3 regions of the Streptomyces sp. NPDC002742 genome follow, and region 1 is predicted to be linked to each of the others. Evidence: riboswitches for the same ligand, from Rfam matches in the RefSeq annotation. Region 1 holds a riboswitch; each other region holds the start of a gene.
What was found. A riboswitch is a leader RNA that binds a small molecule or an ion and turns the genes downstream of it on or off. The one in region 1 is predicted to bind S-adenosylmethionine.

Region 1 (6,982 bases):
GCGAGAAGGCGCCCGCCGGTGAGCGGGTCGCAGACTGGGCCGACGGCCGTCTGGGGATCTACTCCCTGGCCAAGTCCAACATGCGCAAGATCTTCCCCGACCACTGGTCGTTCATGCTGGGTGAGATCTGCCTCTACAGCTTCATCATCATCATCCTCACGGGTGTGTACCTGACGCTGTTCTTCCACCCGTCGATGAACGAGGTGGAGTACCACGGCAGCTACATCCCGCTGCAGGGCCAGCTGATGTCCGAGGCGTTCAACTCGACCATGCACATCTCCTTCGATGTGCGCGGTGGTCTGCTGATCCGGCAGATCCACCACTGGGCGGCGCTGATCTTCCTCGCCGGCATGTTCGTGCACATGATGCGCGTGTTCTTCACGGGTGCGTTCCGCAAGCCGCGTGAGGTCAACTGGGTCTTCGGATTCCTGCTGTTCGTCCTCGGCATGTTCACCGGCTTCACCGGTTACTCGCTCCCGGACGACCTGCTCTCCGGCACCGGTGTCCGCTTCATGGAGGGCGCGGTCCTGTCCGTGCCGATCGTGGGCACGTACCTGTCGTTCTTCCTGTTCGGCGGCGAGTTCCCGGGCGGCGACTTCGTGGCCCGCTTCTACTCGGTGCACGTGCTGCTGCTGCCGGGCATCATGCTCGGCCTCGTGGTGGGCCACCTGATCCTGGTCTTCTACCACAAGCACACGCAGTTCGCGGGCCCCGGCAAGACGAACAACAACGTCGTGGGCATGCCGCTGCTGCCGGTCTACATGGCCAAGGCCGGAGGCTTCTTCTTCCTGGTCTTCGGTGTCATCGCGGCCGTCGCGGCGATCGCCTCGATCAACCCGATCTGGTCGATGGGTCCGTACCGTCCGGACATGGTGTCCACGGGCGCCCAGCCCGACTGGTACATGGGCTTCTCCGAAGGCCTGATCCGTGTCATGCCGGGCTGGGAGATCAACCTCTGGGGTCACACGCTCGTCCTGGGCGTGTTCATCCCGCTGGTGATCTTCCCGCTGGTCCTGGTCGCGATCGCGGTCTACCCGTTCATCGAGTCCTGGGTCACCGGCGACAAGCGCGAGCACCACATCCTGGACCGCCCGCGCAACGTCCCGACCCGGACCGCGTTCGGTGCCGCCTGGATCAGCTGGTACTTCGTGCTGCTCGTCGGCGGCGGCAACGACATCTGGGCCACGCACTTCCACCTGGCGATCAACTCGATCACCTGGTTCGTGCGGATCGCCTTCTTCGTCGTGCCGGTGCTCACCTTCATGGCCACCAAGCGGATCTGCCTCGGCCTCCAGCGCCGGGACCGGGACAAGGTGCTGCACGGCCGCGAGTCGGGCATCATCAAGCGCCTGCCGCACGGTGAGTTCATCGAGGTCCACGAGCCGCTCAGCCAGGACGCGCTGCACACGCTCACCGCGCACGAGCAGTACAAGCCGGCCGAGATCGGCCCGACGGTCGACGAGAACGGTGTCGAGCGCAAGGTCTCGGGCGCGCAGAAGCTGCGCGCCAGGATGAGCGAGGGCTTCTACGGGGACGAAGGCCAGATCCCCAAGCCCACCGTCGAGGAGTACAAGGAGATCACGAGCGGCCACGGCCACCACTGATCCCCTGCTGTTCGCCACGGCTGGAGCCCCGTCCATGACATGGACGGGGCTCTTTGCCGTCCTCGGGGCTGGATAGGGTGGACTCACCCGGTGGTGCGGGGCGATCCACCCCGCGTCACCCCACGACCCGTGTCACCCGCGACCGCGTGACCCACGAACCCAGGAGCGACCATGAGCGCTGTGAACCCCGCTGGAGGCGACACCGCGGCGGGCCGTTCCTGGCCCGCGGTACTGAACGGACTGCTCGAAGGCCGCGACCAGAGCGCGGACGACACGGCCTGGGCGATGGACCGCATCATGCGCGGCGAGGCGACCGACGCGCAGATCGCCGGGTTCGTGGTGGCCCTGCGGGCCAAGGGCGAGACCGTCCAGGAGATCACCGGACTCGTCCGGGCGATGTACGAGCACGCCAATGTGATCGAGGTGCCCGGACACACCGTCGACATCGTCGGCACGGGCGGCGACGGCGCGAAGACGGTGAACATCTCCACGATGTCCTCGATCGTGGTGGCCGGCACCGGCGCCAAGGTCGTCAAGCACGGCAACCGGGCCGCGTCCTCCGCGTCCGGTTCGTCCGACGTCCTGGAGAAGCTCGGCGTCAATCTCCAGCTGACGGTGAAGCGGGTCGCCGAGGTCGCGGAGGAAGCCGGGATCACCTTCTGCTTCGCGGTCAAGTTCCACCCGGCGCTGCGTCATGTGGCGGCGGCGCGCGGCCAGTTGGGCATCCGGACGACCTTCAACGTGCTCGGCCCGCTGACGAACCCGGCACGGGTGAAGGCCCAGGCGGTCGGTGTCGCCGATCCCCGGATGGCGCCGATCGTGGCGGGCGTTTTCGCCGAGCGCGGCAACTCCTCGCTGGTCTTCCGCGGCGACGACGGCCTCGACGAACTGACCACCACCGCGGGTTCCCACGTCTGGGTGGTCCGCGACGGCTCGGTCACCGAGGAGCGCTTCGACCCGCGCGACGTCGGGCTCGGCATCGTCCCGGTGGAGGCCCTGCGCGGCGCCGACGCCTCGTACAACGCGGAGGTCGCCCGGCGCGTCCTGGACGGCGAGAAGGGCCCCGTACGGGACGCGGTCCTGCTGAACTCGGCGGCGGCCCTGGTGGCCCTGTCGCCGACCGGCGCGCCGCTCGCGGACCAGCTCCGCGACGGAATGGAGAAGGCGGCCGAGGCGATCGACTCCGGCGCCGCGAAGCGCACCCTGGAGCGCTGGGTGGCCGCCAGCAACGCCTGATCCGCCTGATCCGCCTGATCCGCCTGATCCGCCGGATCCGCCTGATCCGCCAGAGACACGGAGCGAGGCGCAGTCCAGGATCCGGACTGCGCCTTGCGCGTGGAAGATCCTCTGGCAAGATGCTGTACCAGGTCATGAGTGACAGCCATCAGGCCCCGGCCGGCTGTCCGGCAACCCTCCGTCCGTGGCGGGGTGCCCCGGGTGAAGACCAGGTCGTAGGCAGCGAGGCCTACGGCAAGCGCGGACCCCTCCCGCCCTCCGGGCGGACGCAACCAGGGGTCCTGGTCGTTCGAGGGAGCCTTCTGTGAGCAAGCGAATGCGATAGGGCGTAGAGCCCCGCCCCCGCACACCCTTTTCACCTTTCCCTGCGTTGAGCGCTGCCTGCGGGCGGCCGCCTCGCGCGGTGATCCCGCCTGCCTCTCACAGGAGCTCGCCATGTCTGTCTCCACCGTTGCCGCCGACCAGTCCGTTTGTGCCCCCCTGGCCGTTCTGGGCCGGGATGTCACCGTCCCGCTCGTCACCGGCGGCGAGGTGACCTACGCGGCCCTCGACTACGCCGCCAGCGCGCCCGCCCTCCAGCGGGTGTGGGACGACGTGGCCGCGTACGCGCCGTACTACGGCAGCGTCCACCGGGGCGCCGGCTACCTCTCGCAGCTGTCCACCGACCTCTTCGAGAACGCCCGCAGGACCGTCGAGGAGTTCCTCGACTGCCGCGCCGGCGACCAGGTGGTCTTCACCCGTTCCACCACCGACTCGCTCAACCTGCTCGCCGCCGCGCTCCCGGCCGACTGCCAGGTCTTCGTCTTCGAGACCGAGCACCACGCCTCGCTGCTCCCCTGGCGCGACGCCCGGGTGACCTACCTGAACGCCCCGCGCACCCCGGACGAGGCCGTCGAGACGCTGGAGCGCGCCCTCGCCGACCGTGACCCGTACGGACCTGCCCTGGTCTGTGTCACCGGCGCCTCGAACGTCACCGGGGAGCTGTGGCCGGTGCGCGAGCTGGCCGCCGCCGCGCACGCCCACGGAGCCCGCATCGTCCTCGACGCCGCGCAACTCGCCCCGCACCACCCGGTGTCGGTGAAGGACCTCGACGTCGACTGGGTCGCCTTCTCCGGGCACAAGCTGTACGCGCCCTTCGGCTCCGGAGTCCTCGCGGGCCGCTCCGACTGGCTGCTCGCCGCCGAGCCCTACCTCGCGGGCGGCGGCGCCAGCCGCAAGGTCACCCGGCGCGCGGACGGCGGCGTGGACGTGGAGTGGCACGACAGCGCCGCCCGGCACGAGGCCGGCTCGCCGAACGTCATCGGCGCCTACTCGATCGCGTCGGCCTGCAAGGCGCTCACCGAGGAGGGCTTCGACCAGCTCGTCGCCCGGGAGCAGCACCTGATCCGTACCGTCCGCGCGGGCCTCGCCGAGGTCCCCGAGGTCCGGGTCCTCTCGCTCTTCGGTGACGACGCCCCGCGGGTCGGCGTCATCTCCTTCGTCGTCGAGGGCTGGAACAGCTCGCACTTCGCGGCGGCGCTCTCCGCCGAGTACGGCATCGGTGTCCGTGACGGCCTCTTCTGCGCCCACCCGCTGGTCCGCACGCTGCTCGGCAGCGCCCCGGAGAGCCAGGGGGAGTGCGGCGCCCCCGAGGCGGCCCCCGGCGAGAAGTCCCTCAACGCCATCCGCGTCAGCTTCGGGGCCGGTACCCCCGACGAGCACGTCGAGCGGTTCGTCCGCGCGGTGCGCGAGCTCGTCAGGGACGGCGCTCGCTGGCAGTACCGCACCGAGGGCGGCCGCTGCGTCCCGGCGGTCTGACGCCCCGAGCCGTCCGCCCGGAGGAGGTGTCCGGAGGCGGTGTCGCGTCGGTCAGGAGTCGAGACCGATCGCGAACGCCGCCTCCAGGTCGTGCTGGGAGTACGTACGGAACGCCACGTGCGTGTCCGTCGCCTCGACGCCCGGGATCTTGCTGATCTTGCCCGGAATGACGTCCGCGAGGTCGTCGTGGGCCTTGACCCGGACCATCGCGATCAGGTCGTAGGTGCCGGTGACGGAGAAGACCTCGCTGACGCTCTCCAGCGACGCGATCGACTCGGCGATCTCTGGGATCCGGTCCACGCTGGTCTTGATGAGGACGATCGCGGTGATCACGGCTGGTTCTCTCCCTAGGGGGCCGCTGCTGGGGATCTCACCCTACTCGCGGTCCACCTGGCCCGGCTGATCCACCTGAGGCCCCCGCAGCACCCCCGGAGCGGGCGTCGCGGTCCCGCGACGGCGGAACCGCGCCCACGCGTAGACGAAGCCCAGGGAGAAGCCCACGAGGTGGGCCAGATAGGCGACTCCCGGTCCCGAGGTGCTGCGGCCCGCCGCCAGCCACTGCAGGGCGAACCAGAACGGCAGCACCACCCAGGCCGGGAACCGCAGCGGCAGGAAGAACAGGAACGGGAAGAGACTGGTCACCCGGGCCTTGGGGAACAGGTACAGAAACGCCCCGAGCACCGCGGAGATCGCCCCGGAGGCCCCGACCAGGGACTGCTGCGAACCGGCGTTGGCGGCGGCGTAACCGAGCAGGGCCAGATATCCGCAGCCCAGATAGAAGAGGGCGAACTCCAGGTGGCCCATGCGTTCCTCGGTCATCAGCCCGAAGACGTAGAAGAAGAGCATGTTGCCCAGGAGATGGAGCCAGCTGCCGTGGATGAACAGGGCGGTGGCGGGGGTGAGCACCCCACGCGGGGCCCCGCCGAACAACTCGGCCGGGACCACGCCCCAGCGGCGGAAGTACGCCCGCTGGGCGAGCAGCAGTTCGTCCCCGGTGCCGTACGCGGGATCGAGGCCCGAGGCGGGACCGATCACGAAGATCAGACAGCACAGGACGATCAGCCCGTACGTCACCGGCGCCGGCCGACCCCGCAGCGCCCTGCCGACCGCCGTACTCCAATTGCCGATCATGGTGCAGAGCATGACGTAACCGCACCGATGCACGCAGACCGCCTCGCCGCCGTGGACAGCCGAGCGTCGAGTACCCGCCAGGCCGTAGGGTTACGAGCCACATGCACCGGGAGACCGGCGCCGGACGGACACTAGAAGGAAAGCGACCGCCCTATGACAGTTCCCCTGCCCGACGCCAAGACCCGCTGGCGCTGCGCCCTCTGCGGCAACCTCACGCGTTTCGACGTCACCCGCTCCTCGAAGGTCGTCGAGTACGTACACCTCGACCTGGCCGGTGAGCCGAAGGTCGAGGAGCGCGAGGTGGTGAATGAGACCATCGAGTCGGTGCGGTGCCGCTGGTGCAACGCGGTGGATCAGGTCGAACTCGTGGACAGGCCGGGCGCCGGCTCCTGAGGGAGCGGGCCCCGCACGGATATTGGGGTGAACGGATGGTGGAGACCACAGGCGGGGAGCCGGACGACGGCACCGCCGAGGTGCTCGACCGTCCGCTGCCCGACGGCGTGCGCCGGCGCGTCGTGCAGATCGTCTCGGACGGCTTCGGCGGGCTGACCATGGCCGAACTGCCCGCCCAGCTGAGGCAGTACGCCCGGTTCACGCCGAGCCGGCGGGCCAAGTTCGCGGGCAACGCCATGGCCGCGGCGCTGGAGACGGACCCGCTCTTCCGGCAGCGCATCGCCGAGAAGCTCAGAGAGGCCCAGCCGGAGATCGTCGGAGCTCTCGACTCGGGCGCGCCGCCGCCGGCCGCGGATCCGCTGGACGTGGCGGCCGCGGCCTACGTGCTGCGCCCCGCGGGCTGGGTGAAGCTGGTGACCGCCGCGGGCGAGGAGGCTCTGCGGGCGGACGCCGAGCGCGCCGACGAGGAGAGCCGCGCCGAGCTGGAGCGGCTGCGCACGGAACTGGCGGAGGCCCGCGGGCAGACGCGGAGCGAGACCGAGCGGCTGCGCACGGAACTGGAGTCGGCCCGGAAGGAAGCGGAATCGCTTCACCGCAAGCTGCGCAGTGCCCTCAGTGACGTCAAGCGCGGTGAGGCGGCCCTGCGCAAGCTCCAGACCGAGACGGACGTGGCGAAGGCGGAGAGCCAGACCCAGGTGTCCGCCGCCGAGAGCGAGACCCGGCGGCTCAAGGCACGCCTCTCGGAGGCCGAGGCCGCCCTGGAGGCCACCCGCAAGGCGGCCCGCGAGGGGCGCAGCGTCGAGGACATGCGCGTGCGGCTG
Region 2 (6,982 bases), on a different contig from region 1:
TAGTCCACTCACGTGGTGTGGACCTTATGTCCGCATTCCGAGACGGATACGGCAGGCGCAGGTCCGGTCCCCGTTCCGGTGGCCGCCCCCGGCGCTTGTCGGTGCCGGGGACTACCGTGCTGTCCATGGAAGAGCTGCCCGCGCGCGAACGGAGCATTCTCGCCCTGGAGCGCCGCGGCTTCCCCGGACCCGGCGCCAAGGAGCGCGCCATACGCGAGCAACTGGGCCTCGCTCCGGTCCGCTACTACCAGCTGCTCAACGCGCTGCTGAACGACCCGAGGGCCCTGGCGCACGACCCGGTGACGGTGAACAGACTGCGCCGGGTGCGGGAGTCGCGCCGGGACGAGCGGTGAGATCGGGGCATTCCGGCCGGCGGGTCCCCCGCTCGGCCATGAGTCAGGGGTGCGCCCGCCCCCACCCGGATAGGGTCGACCCATGGGCAGCCACCCCGAATCCAAGGACTCCTTGCCGGCCCCGGTGACCCCCGCCGGGCGCGAGGCTCTGGAAGCGATCCTCACCCGCCCCACCCGGACGGTCGTCGCACTCGACTTCGACGGAACCCTCGCCCCCATCGTCCCCGACCCCGACCGGGCCCGCGCGCACCCGGGCGCGGTCCCCGCCCTCGCGGCACTCGCCCCCAAGGTCGCCTCCGTCGCCGTGGTGACCGGTCGCCCGGCCGGTGTGGCCGTGCGGCACGGCGGCTTCGCGGGCGTCCCCGGACTGGAGCACCTCGTCGTCCTCGGCCACTACGGCGCCGAGCGCTGGGACGCGGTGAGCGGCACGGTCACCGCCCCCGCCCCGCACCCCGGTGTGGCCGCCGTCCGCGCCGAACTGCCCGGGTTCCTCGACCGCATCGGCGCCTGGCAGGGCACCTGGATCGAGGAGAAGGGCCGTGCGGTCGCCGTGCACACGCGCCGCGCCGAGGACCCCCAGGCGGCCTTCGAGGCGCTCCGGGAGCCGCTGGCCGAACTGGCAGGCCGGCACGGCCTGATCGTCGAGCCGGGCCGCATGGTCCTGGAGCTGCGTCCGCCGGGCGTGGACAAGGGCGTCGCCCTCATGGAGTACGTCCGGGAGACCGGCGCCGAGGCGGTCCTCTACGCGGGTGACGACCTGGGCGACCTGCCCGCCTTCGCCGCCGTCGAAAAGCTCCGCTCCGACGGGGTCCCCGGGCTCCTGGTGTGCAGCGGCAGCTCCGAGGTCGCCGAACTCGCCGAACGGGCCGACCTGGTGGTCGACGGGCCCGCCGGGGTCGTCCGCCTCCTCGCGGCGCTGGCGGCCCACCTCACCTGATCCGGCCGGCGTCCCCTGCGCCGGGGCGGACCGGCCGCAAGCTGGTTCGCCCCCTCCGCCCCTGCCCTTCCCGTGCCCTTCCCGTACCCGGGGCTCCGCCCCGGACCCCGCTCCTCAAACGCCGGAGGGGCTGGATGGCGCCTCCAGCTCGCGCAGCTGGTCCAGGAACCACTGGGCCGGGGGCAGGGCGGTGGCCGCGGCGGCCAGCCGCTTGGTGCGCTCGGCGCGTTCGCCCGGCTGCATGGTCAGTGCCTCGTGCAGCGCCCGCGCCGTACCGATGACGTCGTACGGGTTCACGGAGATCGCGTCCTCGCCCAGTTCCTCGTACGCCCCGGCCTCCCGCGAGAGCACCAGCGCGCAGCCCTCGTCGGAGACGACAGGGACCTCCTTGGCGACGAGGTTCATGCCGTCCCGGATGGGGTTGACGAGGGCGACGTCGGCCAGTCGGTACGCGGCGAGCGAGCGCGCGAAGTCGTCCTTGACGTGCAGCACCACAGGGGTCCAACCCGGCGTCCCGTAACGGGAGTTGATCTCGTCGGCGACCCGCTGCACCTCGGCCGTGTAGTCCCGGTACACCGCGAGGTCCTGCCGCGAGGGATAGGCGAACGCCACGTGGACGACCCGCTCGCGCCACTCCGGGTGCTCGTCGAGGAGCTGCCGGTACGCCAGCATCCCCCGCACGATGTTCTTGGACAGTTCGGTCCGGTCGACACGCACGACGGTCCTGCGGCCCTCGCCGATCTCCTCGCGCAGCGCGGCCATCCGCTCCTCGACGTCCGCCCGGTGCGAGCGCTCGCGCAGGAACTCGGCGTCCGCGCCGAGGCCGTGCACACCGACGCGGGTCCGGCGGGGCGGGCCGCCGTCCAGGTGCTCGACCGCGGGCGCCGCGTCCGAGGGCGGGGTCACGCGGTAGCGCTCGGGGTCGGTCTCGGCCGCGCACCGCATGAACGCGCTCGCCCACCGCCAGGTCAGGAACGCCACCCGGTCCGCGCCGAGCATGCCGTCCAGCAGCTCGGCGCGGATGTCGTCGGGCAGCATCCGGAAGTAGTCCTCGGGCGCCCACGGAGTGTGGGAGAAGTGGCCGATGCGCAGGTCGGGGCGCAGCTCGCGGAGCATCCCCGGCACCAGGCACAGGTGGTAGTCCTGGACCAGCACGGAGGCGCCGTCGGCGGCCTCCTCGGCCAGCGCCTCGGCGAAGGCGCGGTTGTAGGTGCGGTACGAGTCCCACTGGCGCCGGAACTCCGCGTCGAAGACCGGCTCCAGCGGGGTCTGGTACAGCATGTGGTGGACGAACCAGAGCACGGAGTTGGCGATGCCGTTGTACGCGGCGGCGTGCACCTCGGCGTCGATGGCGAGCATTCGTACGCCGTCCTCGCCGACTCCGCGCCGTACGGCCTCCCGGTCGCCGTCGCCGAGGGCGGAGCACACCCATAGGGCGCCCGCGTCCGGCCCGATCGCCGAGAGGCCCGAGACGAGACCGCCGCCGCCGCGCCGGGCGTGCAGCGAGTCGTCCTCCCGTACCTCGTAGGTGATCGGGCCGCGGTTGGACGCGACCAGAATCCGGTGGGCACCGTGCGTTGAAGCCATGCCTCGAAACCTAGCCCCGTGTCGAAACGCTCAAACGTTCCCTTCGGCCGTATGCGAAGCACGGCCGGTCGGGCTGGTCTACGCGGCCCTGCGCCGCTGGTACTCGGAGATTTCGGTCATCGGTGGCCTTTCCTCCGTGTCGACCGAGTACGTGCGCGGCTGGAAACCGTCCCGGCCGCGCTCGAACTGGGTGAGGGCGGGGCGGATCAGATGGCCGCGGGCCAGCCGGAGCTGGGCGGTGCGGTAGATCGCGGCGGCCATCCGGCCCAGCGCCTGGCCGTCCTGGTGGCGGTGTTTGCGCACCCCGACGTCGACCTGGGCGAGGGCGTCCAGGCCCACCAGGTGCAGGGCGTCGACGAGCATGCCCAGTTCGACGCCGTAGCCGACGGGGAACGGGAGCTGTTCGAGCAGCGAGCGGCGGGCCGCGTACTCGCCGCCGAGCGGCTGGACGAAGCCCGCGAGCTGCGGCCAGTGCATGTTCAGCAGGGGGCGGGCCATCAGCTCGGTGACCCGGCCGCCCTGGCCGGTGGCGCCGCCGAGTGGACGGTCGTACATGGCCTTGACCAGATCGACGCCGGGTTCGGTGAGCAGCGGGCCCACGATCCCGGAGACGAAGTCGGAAGAGAACTCCTTGAGGTCCGCGTCGATGAAACAGACGATGTCCCCGCTCGTCACGAGCAGCGACCTCCACAGCACCTCGCCCTTGCCGGGCACGGCCGGGATCCGCGGGAGGATGTCGTCGCGGTGCACGACGCGCGCGCCCGCGGCGGCGGCGACCGCGGAGGTGCGGTCCGTGGAGCCCGAGTCGACGACGACGATCTCGTCGACGAGGGGCACCTGCTGCATCAGGTCGTGGCGGATGATCGCGACGATCTCGCCGACCGTCTCCTCCTCGTTGAGCGCGGGCAGTACGACGCTGACCGTCGAACCGCTGACGCGTTTCGCGGCCATGAGCCTGTGGAGCGGGCGGTCGGTCACGGACCAGGAGCGTGTGCTCAGCCAGCTTTCGACGTCTTTCAGCACGGTCTGCGGCTCCTCACTGTCTGATCACACGCTCTCATCGGCGTGCCCGCTGCGGCCAGCGGCAGATCGATTGCCGTCGTCTCGCGGTTCGGACGACTATCTCAACTGTCCTGGCCTTCGGTTACAGTCTTGAACAACGCGGATGACCATCGCATGTCCTGGATCATCGGCATGTATCGCGTTCAACAGTTCAACAATCAAATACCGCTCATCCAGAGGGGCAGAGGGATACGGCCCGATGAAGCCCCGGCAACCCTCCAGCCGGTCTCGTACCGATCGATGTCGATCGCGTCGCGAGGCTCCCGGCTAGGGAAGGTGCCAAATCCGTCTCACGGCGAAGTGCGTCGTGAGGAAGATGAGGAAAGGGCCTCGCCTCCATGGCTGCGCAGACAGATGCAAGTACCACGAACTCCGCCGACGCGGTGGATCTCGGCCCGGCCGCGGCGCTTTCCTGCCGCGAGTGCGGACACCGCGTCCCACTCGGCCCGGTCTTCGCCTGCGAGGAGTGTTTCGGCCCGCTGGAGATCGCCTACGACTTCTCGGCCTACGAGACCGAAGAGCTCCGTAAGCGCATCGAAGCGGGACCCGCGAACATCTGGCGCTACGCGCCCCTCCTGCCCGTCCCCGCGGACGTGGCGGACAAGCCGAACATCAATCCCGGCTGGACCAAGCTCGTCCAGGCCGACAACCTGGCCCGCGAGCTCGGTGTCGAGGCCGGAAAGCTCTTCGTCAAGGACGACTCCGGCAACCCGACGCACTCCTTCAAGGACCGCGTCGTCGCCCAGGCCATCGAAGCCGCCCGCGCCTTCGGCTTCACCACCCTCTCCTGCTCCTCGACCGGCAACCTCGCCGGCGCCGTGGGCGCCGCGGCGGCCCGCGCCGGCTTCCGCTCCTGCGTGTTCATCCCGCACGACCTGGAGCAGGGCAAGGTCGTCATGGCCGCGGTCTACGGCGGCGAGCTCGTCGGCATCCAGGGCAACTACGACGACGTGAACCGCTTCTGCTCCGAGCTGATCGGCGACCCGGCCGGCGAGGGCTGGGGCTTCGTCAACGTCAACCTGCGGCCGTACTACGCCGAGGGCTCCAAGACGCTGGCCTACGAGATCTGTGAACAGCTCGGCTGGAAGCTGCCGGACCAGCTCGTCGTGCCGATCGCCTCCGGCTCCCAGCTCACGAAGATCGACAAGGGTCTCCAGGAGCTCGTCAAGCTCGGGCTCGTCGAGGACAAGCCGTACAAGATCTTCGGCGCCCAGGCCGAGGGCTGCTCCCCGGTGTCCGTCGCCTACAAGGCCGGTCACGACGTCGTACGGCCGCAGAAGCCGGACACCATCGCCAAGTCGCTCGCCATCGGCAACCCCGCGGACGGGCCGTACGTGCTCGACATCGCCCGGCGCACCGGCGGCGCGGTGGAGGACGTGAACGACGAGCAGATCGTCGACGCGATCAAGCTGCTCGCGCGCACCGAGGGCATCTTCGCGGAGACGGCCGGCGGGGTGACCGTCGGCGTCACCCGCAAGCTGATCGAGAACGGTCTCCTCGACCCGGCCCTCACCACGGTCGTGCTGAACACCGGCGACGGCCTCAAGACCCTGGACGCGGTGGCCTCGGACACCGGACTGACCGCGACCATCCGTCCGAACCTCGACTCCTTCCGAGAGGCTGGCCTCGCATCATGAGCGTCAACGTCCGCATCCCCACCATCCTGCGCACCTACACCGGCGGCGCCGCCGAGGTGACAGCCGAGGGCACGACCCTCGCCGAGGTCATCACCGACCTGGAGAAGAACCACACGGGCATCGCCGCGCGCGTTCTGGACGACCAGGGCAAGCTGCGCCGCTTCGTCAACGTGTACGTCAACGACGACGACGTGAGGTTCGAGCAGGGTCTCGAAACGGCGACCCCGGACGGTGTGGGCGTCTCGATCATTCCGGCCGTCGCCGGAGGCTGATCGTTACCCTCGGTAATGCCGAACACGCTGAGTTCATCGAATTGCCCCCTCCGTGAGAGAAACGGAGGGGGCAATTCTGCATGGTTGAACGCGCTAGGGTTGGGGAAGTCGCTCCGCTTTCGCTGTCGGTTTCATGCCGGGCGCATATGAGTACCCGTTCGGCGGCCGACAAGAAGTAGCCAAACTGCCTCGCCTTTATGGGCCGTTTATGGCATTTACGGGGCCCGACTTGCCCTGAATCATTGCGGGTTCTCCGTATATCATTGATCAGCCATGCCCAGAATTCTCGTCCGATTGACCTGTTGCAGAGGGCAGTTGGACAGATACATTCAGCCGCGGTCGACGCGTTCCGGCGCACACCCCCAACCGTTGGGGGGTGAGGTCTGACCCGGATCCGCGAAGTGTGGATCTGTGCAAGGGCCAGTAATAGGGGAGTTAGGCATGGCTCAGGGCACCGTCAAGTGGTTCAACGCGGAGAAGGGGTACGGCTTCATCGCGGTCGACGGTGGTGCGGACGTCTTCGTGCACTACAGCGCGATTCAGATGGACGGCTACCGCACCCTTGAAGAGGGTCAGCGAGTGGAGTTCGAAATCTCGCAGGGCCAGAAGGGTCCGCAGGCGGACATGGTCAAACTCGCCGTCTAGTCCGGGCGCGAACGGCCACCGACGCACTCACGCCGAGGGGCCCGCATCCCACCAGGGATGCGGGCCCCTCGTGCGTCCCCGACGGCCTCCCCCTCATCTCGTGCGCGCCCGCGCGCCCGCGCGTGCCCCCTGTGCGGGCGCGCACGAGAGGCCGCCTCTGTGACTCGTGCGGAGGCCGCTCGCCGGGCCTGTTTTCGCGAGAGGCGCTTGCGCCCGCCCGTCACCCGACCACCACCCCCCAACGAGCTCGCTTCGCGAGCACACCTTGCACTCGACGGGGTCGAGTGCTAATCATTGGCGTTAGCACTCTCCCAGTGAGAGTGACAGAACTTGGATCGGGCCAGTGAGGCCCGCGGGCCTGTGGGGCAAGGAACCACAAGGCTTGCAGGCCGTCCGTCGCGGGCGCGGGCACGATCCGGAGAAATCCACCCCGTCCGGGAGGACCACTTCACATGGCCAAGATCATCGCGTTCGACGAGGAGGCACGGC
Region 3 (6,982 bases), on a different contig from region 1:
GTCCAGCCCGGCGGGCGCAGGCGTTCGCCGGCCAGGGCGATCAGGCGACCGCCCTCCCGGATGCCCAGGTACGTGCCGAGTTCGACGGTACGGGGCAGGAAGGGGCCCGGCCGGGTCAGGGCGATCAGGTCGAGGATCTCGGGCACGTCGGCGGGGCCGAGCCTTACCGCTTCGGGCGCGGGCTCGGAGTGCAGCGCGGTGGCGACCAACTGGACCCCGTAGCCGCCCTGTTCGATCGTCCAGCCCTCGGGCACGGCCTGGACCGCGGTGACCGGGGTGACCGCGCCCGGACCCACGAGTGCGGCCAGGTCGTCCCACGAGCGGGGGTCGGCGGGGTCGGCGAGTGCGGCGAACGGGGACACGTCCGTGGGATAGCGGGCGGCCCGGCCGACGCGCTCGGCGAGGTGGGCGTGCGGACCGGTCAGCGCGGCCCACGCCGCGTTGTCGAGGATGTGCGGTGCGGCCGTGCTCGGGAAGAGGGCGGGGTGGAGGCTGGTGGACATGGCGGTGCGGGTTCTCCGTATCTGGAACGCGGCCGGACGCGCCCCGGGACTCCGCCGCGGCGCCGCGGAGTCCCGTGAGGCGGGCGCTGGTTCAGGAGTTGTCGAGCGGCAGGCCGGGCGGGTTGACCTGGGAGGTGTCGACGGCCTCGTTGGAGAGGTTGTAGGCGGCGAGCCACTTGGCGTACTGGCCGTTCTTGATCAGGTGGTTGATCGCGTCGGCGATGGGCTTGGCGAGCCCGCTGTCCTTCTTGGTGGTCGCCGCGATCAGGCCCTGGAGCGTGGCCCCGGCCCCGGAGAACGTGCCCGCGCTGCGGGTCGGGTTGGGCGACTTGGCGGTCTGCGTGACGTGGTAGGCGACGCCCGGGTTGGCGGCGAAGTAGACGTCGATCTTGCCGCCCGTCAGCGCCAGGTTCACTGCGCTCTTGCTGGCGTAGTGCTTGACGGTGAGGGTCTTGCCCTCCTTCTTCAGCTTCGTCTGCCACTCCAGGAGGATCTTCTCCTGGTTGGTGCCGTTGTCGACGGCGACGGTCTTCCCCGCGAGGTTCTCGTAGTCGCCGTCGAAGTTCCAGGTGCTCTTCTTGAGCACCTCGAAGCCGACGTTGTCCTTGCGGTAGGAGGCGAAGTCGTACTTCTTCTTGCGCTCCTCGGTGTCGGTGATGTTGGCGAAGGCCACGTCGACCTTGCCGCTGTCGACACCGACGAACATGTTCTCCCAGGTGGAGTTCCGGAGCTCGGGCTTGAGGCCGAGGACGGCGGCGATCAGGCGGCCGAAGTCGGGCTCGGCGCCGGTGAGGGTCTTCTGGTCCTCGCCGACGTACGCCAGCGGCGGGAAGCCTTCGGGCAGGGCGCCCACGCCTATCTCCAGTTTGCCGCTCCTGCTGACCGACGCGGGAAGTTCGGCGCTGATCGACTTCACCTCCGAGACCTTGAGTGCGGTCGGCTCGGCGGCCCCGTTGGACAGCTGTCCGACGGTGACCGTGCCGGCGACCTCGGTCGTGGTGGCGGCGTCGCTGTCACCCCCGCACGCGGCGAGCCCGGCGGCGAGGGAGGCGACGGCCGCGGTGGCGGCGACGCCGCGAAGAGTTCTGCTGTTCAGGGGGAGCGTGCGCATGGCTGTCCTTGTCGGGTGTGTGCGGTGCGGGTGTGGGGGCGCGGTCCCGGCGGGCCGCGAAATCGGATGGTGGTGCGTAACGGCTCACGGCGGACGGCGAGTTCCGGGGTTCGTGCTGGGAGGTGCTTCGCCGAACGCGTGCCTGCGGAGGCGGACCGAGGCGGGTGCCGACAGGTGCCTCGCCGTCCGCACTCGGCGCGCGGGTCAGAGGACCTTGCTCAGGAAGTCCCTGGTCCGCTCCTGCTGCGGATCGTCCAACACCTCCGCGGGCGTGCCCTGTTCGACGATGCGGCCACCGTCCATGAAGACGACCCGGTCGGCGATCTCGCGGGCGAAGCCGATCTCGTGGGTGACGATGACGAGGGTGGTGCCGCTTCTGGCCAGATCCTTGATGACGGCGAGCACCTCGCCGACCAGTTCGGGGTCGAGCGCCGAGGTCGGCTCGTCGAAGAGGATGACCCCGGGCCGCAGGGCCAGGGCGCGGGCGATGGCCACCCGCTGTTGCTGTCCGCCCGACAACTGCCGTGGATAGGCACCGGACTTGTCCGCCAGCCCCACGCGGGCGAGCAGATCGCGGGCCAGCTGCTGGGCCTCGGGCCTGGACAGTTTTCCGGTCGCCACCGGAGCCGCGGCCACGTTGTCCAGCACGGTCAGGTGCGGGAAGAGATTGAAGTTCTGGAAGACGAACCCGATGCGGCTGCGCTGGCCCAGGATGACGCGCTCGCTCAGTTCCTTCAGACGCTCGCCGTGCCTGCGGACGCCGATGAGCTCGCCGTTCAGGCTGACGTGGCCGATCTCGGGCTTCTCCAGATGGTTGATCACCCGCAGGAGAGTGGACTTGCCGGATCCGGAGGGTCCGAGAATGACCGTGACCTCTCCGGGCCGGACGGTCAACTCCACGCCGTCCAGGACCTGATGGACGCCGTACCACTTGTGCACGTCGTGCACCTCGACCGCCGCCGGCTGGGTCCCGAGTACTCCGACGACCTCGGCCGCCGGGACCGTCCCGGTCCCCGTGGCCTGCCCCTGCCCCTGCCCCTGCTCCCGCTCCCGCTCCTGCTGCTGCTCCTGCTCCTGCTCCTGCGGACCCGTCCTGGTCTTCACCGTCGCCTGACGCGCTTCGCCGGTCATATCGCCGTCTCCCTCCGGACCCGGGCCCGCACATCGCGCAGACCGTTCCGTACTTTCTGCAACGGGGTCGGCGGCAGGGTGCGCACAGCGCCCCGCGAGTAGTACCGCTCGACGTAGAACTGGATGACGGACACGACGCTGGTGAGGATCAGGTACCAGGCTGTGGCGACGAGGAGCAGCGGCACGATGTCGCCGGGATAGGTACTGCCCATGCTCTGCACGGAGCCGAACAGGTCCAGCAGGGAGACGTAGAAGACCAGCGAGGTGCCCTTGATGAGGCCGATCAACTGGTTCACGTAGTTGGGGGTGATGGAGCGCAGCGCCTGCGGGAAGACGATCTTCGCGAACTGGTACCGCCTCGGCAGGCCAAGGGCGGAGGCCGCCTCGTGCTGGCCCTGGTCGACCGAGAGGATGCCGCCCCGCACCACTTCGGAGGCGTACGCCGCTTCGTTCAGGCTGAGTCCGATGACGGCGACGGCCATGTCGGTGGCGAGGCGGGACTCGTCGAAGGTGAAGAAGGCCGGGCCGAAGGGCACGCCGACGCTCAACGTCTGGTACAGGGCGCTGAAGTTGTAGAGGAACAGCAGGACGACGATGAGCGGTACCGAGCGGAACAGCCAGGTGTAGACCCAGCTCACCGCGCGCAGCACCGGGCTCGGAGAGAGCCGGGCCAGCGCCAGCAGGATGCCGCCCAGCAAACCCAATATCGCGCTGTAGAAGGCGACTTCGAGAGTGATGAGCAGTCCGTCGAGGATCGTCGGGCGCAGGAACCAGTACTGGAAACGGTCCCACTGGTAGAAGGGGTTGGTCACCAGGCCGTGGGTGATCTGGGCGACCAGTACGAGCACGACGGCCGTGATGATCCAGCGGCCGGGGCGCCGGAGCGGAAGGACCCGCTGAGCCGCCAGGGGCTTCGGCGGGGCGGGGACGTCAGGACGGGGGATCGCCTCGGCGGGCGGCGCTGATCCAAAGGACACAGCTGTGCCGGGAGATTGACTCATGGAGAGCTCCAGCGGATGCGGACACCCCGGACCACGGCGAGCGGCGGCACGACGCGGAGCCGGAGCGGCTCAGCGCGGATCGACGCACGGGTGCACGTGGAACAGGGGCTGGACGAAGAAGGGGCACACCGCGACAGCGGTGTTCGTCAGAGACGCAGAGGAAAAGCCGTCAGCCGTGGCAGAGCGGGCGACATGTGCCCGTACACAGTGCGCTGCTGACACGCAGCAGGTCCACGGAGCGGTCGGCGCACAGCACATCGCGGCCCGGACGCCGCCATGCGGCCGTCCCGTCAGCTGCGTGCATCGCCGTCACCATTTCTCTTCTCCGGCCCTGAGGCATCCCGTTGTGCGCCGCACGTTAGGCCCGCCCCGAAAAGAATGTCAATGCGGATGACCACCAGGTGAGACCGCGCGCCCGGCCTTCTTGACGGCGCGACAGGTCGCACCGAGACTGGCCTGGACGGTCACGATTGTCAGCGCCCACGGTGCGGTTCGCCCGCTCCTGTGGTCATCGGCCCCGGCTCGCTGACAGGCAACCCTTCCACCGCGACGGGGTGCCCCGGGTGACGACCGGGTCCCGCCGGTGCGGTGGGGCAAGCGTGGTCTCGCGTCTCGCGAGCCTGGAGTCGGGACCGGTGGGAATTGCCCAGGAACGGTTTGACGAGGCGCCTGCACATCGATCTGTTGCGTGTCTCCAGCGCCTACTGATCCGCGACCGGTCCGTTCGATCCGGACCGGTGCCGACAGGCGCGTCAATCCGCATTCGGCCGCTGGTGCCCAAAAGGCGGCGGTGGCTTCCTCGTTCCCCAAGGGAGAGTCAATGCCCGAGACAGCTTCGCGCACTTCCGGTACAGCCAACTCACGTCCCTGTGACCAGGTTTCGTTCCCTTCGGGCCTTCGCCTGAAGGTGACGACACCGTCCGTCCTCTCCCACCGCGTCCACAGCCGTATCGGCGTGGGCCTGGCCGGCGGCTTCTACCCGGCGCCGCACCGCTACGAGCTGTATCTGTCGGAGAGTTGTCCGCTATCGCAGCGCATCGCGATCACCCTCGACCTGCTCGGTCTGAAGGATTCGGTCGCCACCACAGTCCTGGCGCACCCCGCCAGGACACCCGACGCCTTCGCCTCACTGCGCCGCGCCTACGAGGCCACCGAGCACCACTACGACGGACCGCTGACGGCACCCGCGCTGTGCGACCGCTGGAGCGGACGCATCGTCAGCAACCACACGCCGGACATTCTCCGCGATCTCGCGGGGCTGCTCTCCGGCCACACCACGGGGCACCCTTCCACACTGTGCCCGCCGGCTCTCACCGCGGACATCGAAGCCCTGCGCGACCTGCTGGACCGCGACGTCACCCCGACCGCCGAACCCCCGGAGCTCTCGGCGGCCCTGGAGCTGCTGGACTGCCAACTCATGGAGCGGTCCTATGTGTTGGGCGAGAACCTGACGGCGGCGGACGTGGACGTGTGGGTGGCGCTCACCCGACTCGGCCCGTCGGACATCCTCGGCGGGCATCACCGGCTCCGGGACTACGTACGCCGTCTGAGCGGCCACCCCGCCTTCCGGGGCGACGAAGAGGCGGCGCCCGTCACGGCCGGCGCCTGACCTTCCCGACGAAATCGGGGAGGGTTCCACCCGGCCGGGCCCCCGGCCGCCCAGATGACTGCGGTCCTGGCACGCATGGTCGAACGGAGAACCGGACGCCGGGCCCGGCGTCCGGTTCTCCGGCGTCCGGACCGTTCAGTCGCGCGGAATCAGGATGATGCTCACGCCCTTCAGAGTCGAGGTCCACTGTCGGCCCTGGTCAAGGACCTCGCGCCCCGAGCCCAGGATCCGGTCCTGGAGGATCAGCGCCGACTCACGGAGCTCCTCCCACGGCTCCGGCACATCGAAGGCACGCCGGGACCGCTCGACGGAGCCGACCAGAGCACGGCAGGCCGCCTCCACGTCCGCGACGTTCTGGCCGGCCGATCCGACTCCGTCGATCGACCACGTCATCCACAGGCGCCCCATGACCACACTCTGTCCCATCCCCGGAACCAACGCATGCCCACTGCACAGAACACGGAGCACGCGCGCAGAACACAGAGCACGTGCCGGGACGGTCCACGGGTCCGCCCCGTCCACGTGCGGTCCGCCTACGTTCGGCGCAGGCTATGAGCGTAGAGGCGCGTCACCCACACCACACGTTCGGCGGCCAGAAGGAATGACGACGGCTGAAACAGGCCCGCCGGGACGGCCGTCGGTGGCACAGCGCCGGGTTCTCGCCCCCTGCCCGGGGCACGGCGGACACCAGGGCACGCAGCGGCGGCTGATTCCCGGCCTCCGCCGAGGGACCAGCGCCCCTCAGCACGTCGCTCCACCCCCGTCCGGCCGATCCGCCGGTCCGTCACCCATGTGACCCTGCTCCAGGAACTGCCGGGGACGCCACACCCGGTGTCGTGCTCGTCCGGTGGACGCCGGTCCGGCGCGGACCGGAATCGGGCGGCAACCTTTTGGCTTCCCGCGGCCACTGTTGGACACACCATCGGCTCGATCCCCGGAACGGATGCGCATGAAGGCAACGAGGCAGGCCGCGCGGCGCCGCGGGCGCCGGCTCAGGCTGTCGACCGTCACCCCCATCGCGCTGATCGCGGTGGGTGCTCTCGTCAGTCTTGTCGTGGCGTTCCGCCCCGATCACCACGCCGGTGCCGGGCACGCCGCGGCCTCGGCCTTCGCCGGTTCACAACGGACCGAGTCGCCCGGCCAGGGGGCTCCGGCCGGATCGGCGTCCCCGACCGCGACACGGTCGCCGAGCTCGAGTACCTCCCCGACCTCGGCGGCCGGTACCACCACCGCACCGGTGCGGCCGTCGGCCTCGAACACCTCCCGGACCGTGTCCACGACGGCCTCGCTCGCGGGACGGATCCGTCCCGGGGTCGGCTACCGGGGAGTGGCCACCACCTACGACGCCGGATCGGGCGACGGTGCCTGTTCCTACGGCCCGAGCGACGACCTCCTGACCGCCGCGATGAACCACACCGACTACGAGACGTCCAAGGCGTGCGGAGCGTACGTCGTTGTCCGCGCGGCCGGCGGCGCGGCCGTCACCGTACGGATCACCAACGAATGCCCGGTGGGCTGCGCCCCAGGGCAGCTCGACCTCAGCGCACAGGCGTTCGCCCGGCTCGCGAATCCCACGGCCGGGCGGATCCCGGTCACGTGGAAACTGCTGAGCCCGAGCACCTCCGAA

Region 2: it holds a riboswitch for S-adenosylmethionine, as region 1 does, so the genes downstream of both, thrC (threonine synthase) here and ACFYW8_RS17305 (aminotransferase class V-fold PLP-dependent enzyme) in region 1, are expected to answer to the same signal.
Region 3: it holds a riboswitch for S-adenosylmethionine, as region 1 does, so the genes downstream of both, ACFYW8_RS23985 (putative leader peptide) here and ACFYW8_RS17305 (aminotransferase class V-fold PLP-dependent enzyme) in region 1, are expected to answer to the same signal.

What each region holds. Positions count from the first base shown of each region.
Region 1 is NZ_JBIAQF010000008.1:347,186-354,167, reverse strand. It holds gene ACFYW8_RS17315 (cytochrome bc complex cytochrome b subunit) at 1-1,604, shown strand, start outside; gene trpD (anthranilate phosphoribosyltransferase) at 1,776-2,840, shown strand; SAM riboswitch class IV at 2,971-3,087, shown strand; gene ACFYW8_RS17305 (aminotransferase class V-fold PLP-dependent enzyme) at 3,276-4,637, shown strand; gene ACFYW8_RS17300 (Lrp/AsnC ligand binding domain-containing protein) at 4,689-4,970, opposite strand; gene ACFYW8_RS17295 (rhomboid family intramembrane serine protease) at 5,013-5,768, opposite strand; gene ACFYW8_RS17290 (hypothetical protein) at 5,922-6,161, shown strand; gene ACFYW8_RS17285 (NYN domain-containing protein) at 6,197-6,982, shown strand, end outside.
Region 2 is NZ_JBIAQF010000005.1:238,736-245,717, reverse strand. It holds gene ACFYW8_RS10470 (DUF3263 domain-containing protein) at 126-353, shown strand; gene otsB (trehalose-phosphatase) at 436-1,290, shown strand; gene ACFYW8_RS10460 (trehalose-6-phosphate synthase) at 1,405-2,877, opposite strand; gene ACFYW8_RS10455 (glucosyl-3-phosphoglycerate synthase) at 2,956-3,900, opposite strand; SAM riboswitch class I at 4,106-4,262, shown strand; gene thrC (threonine synthase) at 4,278-5,576, shown strand; gene ACFYW8_RS10445 (MoaD/ThiS family protein) at 5,573-5,848, shown strand; gene ACFYW8_RS10440 (cold-shock protein) at 6,290-6,493, shown strand; gene groL (chaperonin GroEL) at 6,946-6,982, shown strand, end outside.
Region 3 is NZ_JBIAQF010000013.1:73,920-80,901, forward strand. It holds gene ACFYW8_RS23965 (GNAT family N-acetyltransferase) at 1-503, opposite strand, end outside; gene ACFYW8_RS23970 (ABC transporter substrate-binding protein) at 595-1,614, opposite strand; gene ACFYW8_RS23975 (amino acid ABC transporter ATP-binding protein) at 1,819-2,745, opposite strand; gene ACFYW8_RS23980 (amino acid ABC transporter permease) at 2,742-3,746, opposite strand; SAM riboswitch class IV at 4,209-4,352, shown strand; gene ACFYW8_RS23985 (putative leader peptide) at 4,335-4,454, shown strand; gene ACFYW8_RS23990 (cell envelope biogenesis protein OmpA) at 4,654-5,355, shown strand; gene ACFYW8_RS23995 (hypothetical protein) at 5,491-5,763, opposite strand; gene ACFYW8_RS24000 (expansin EXLX1 family cellulose-binding protein) at 6,305-6,982, shown strand, end outside.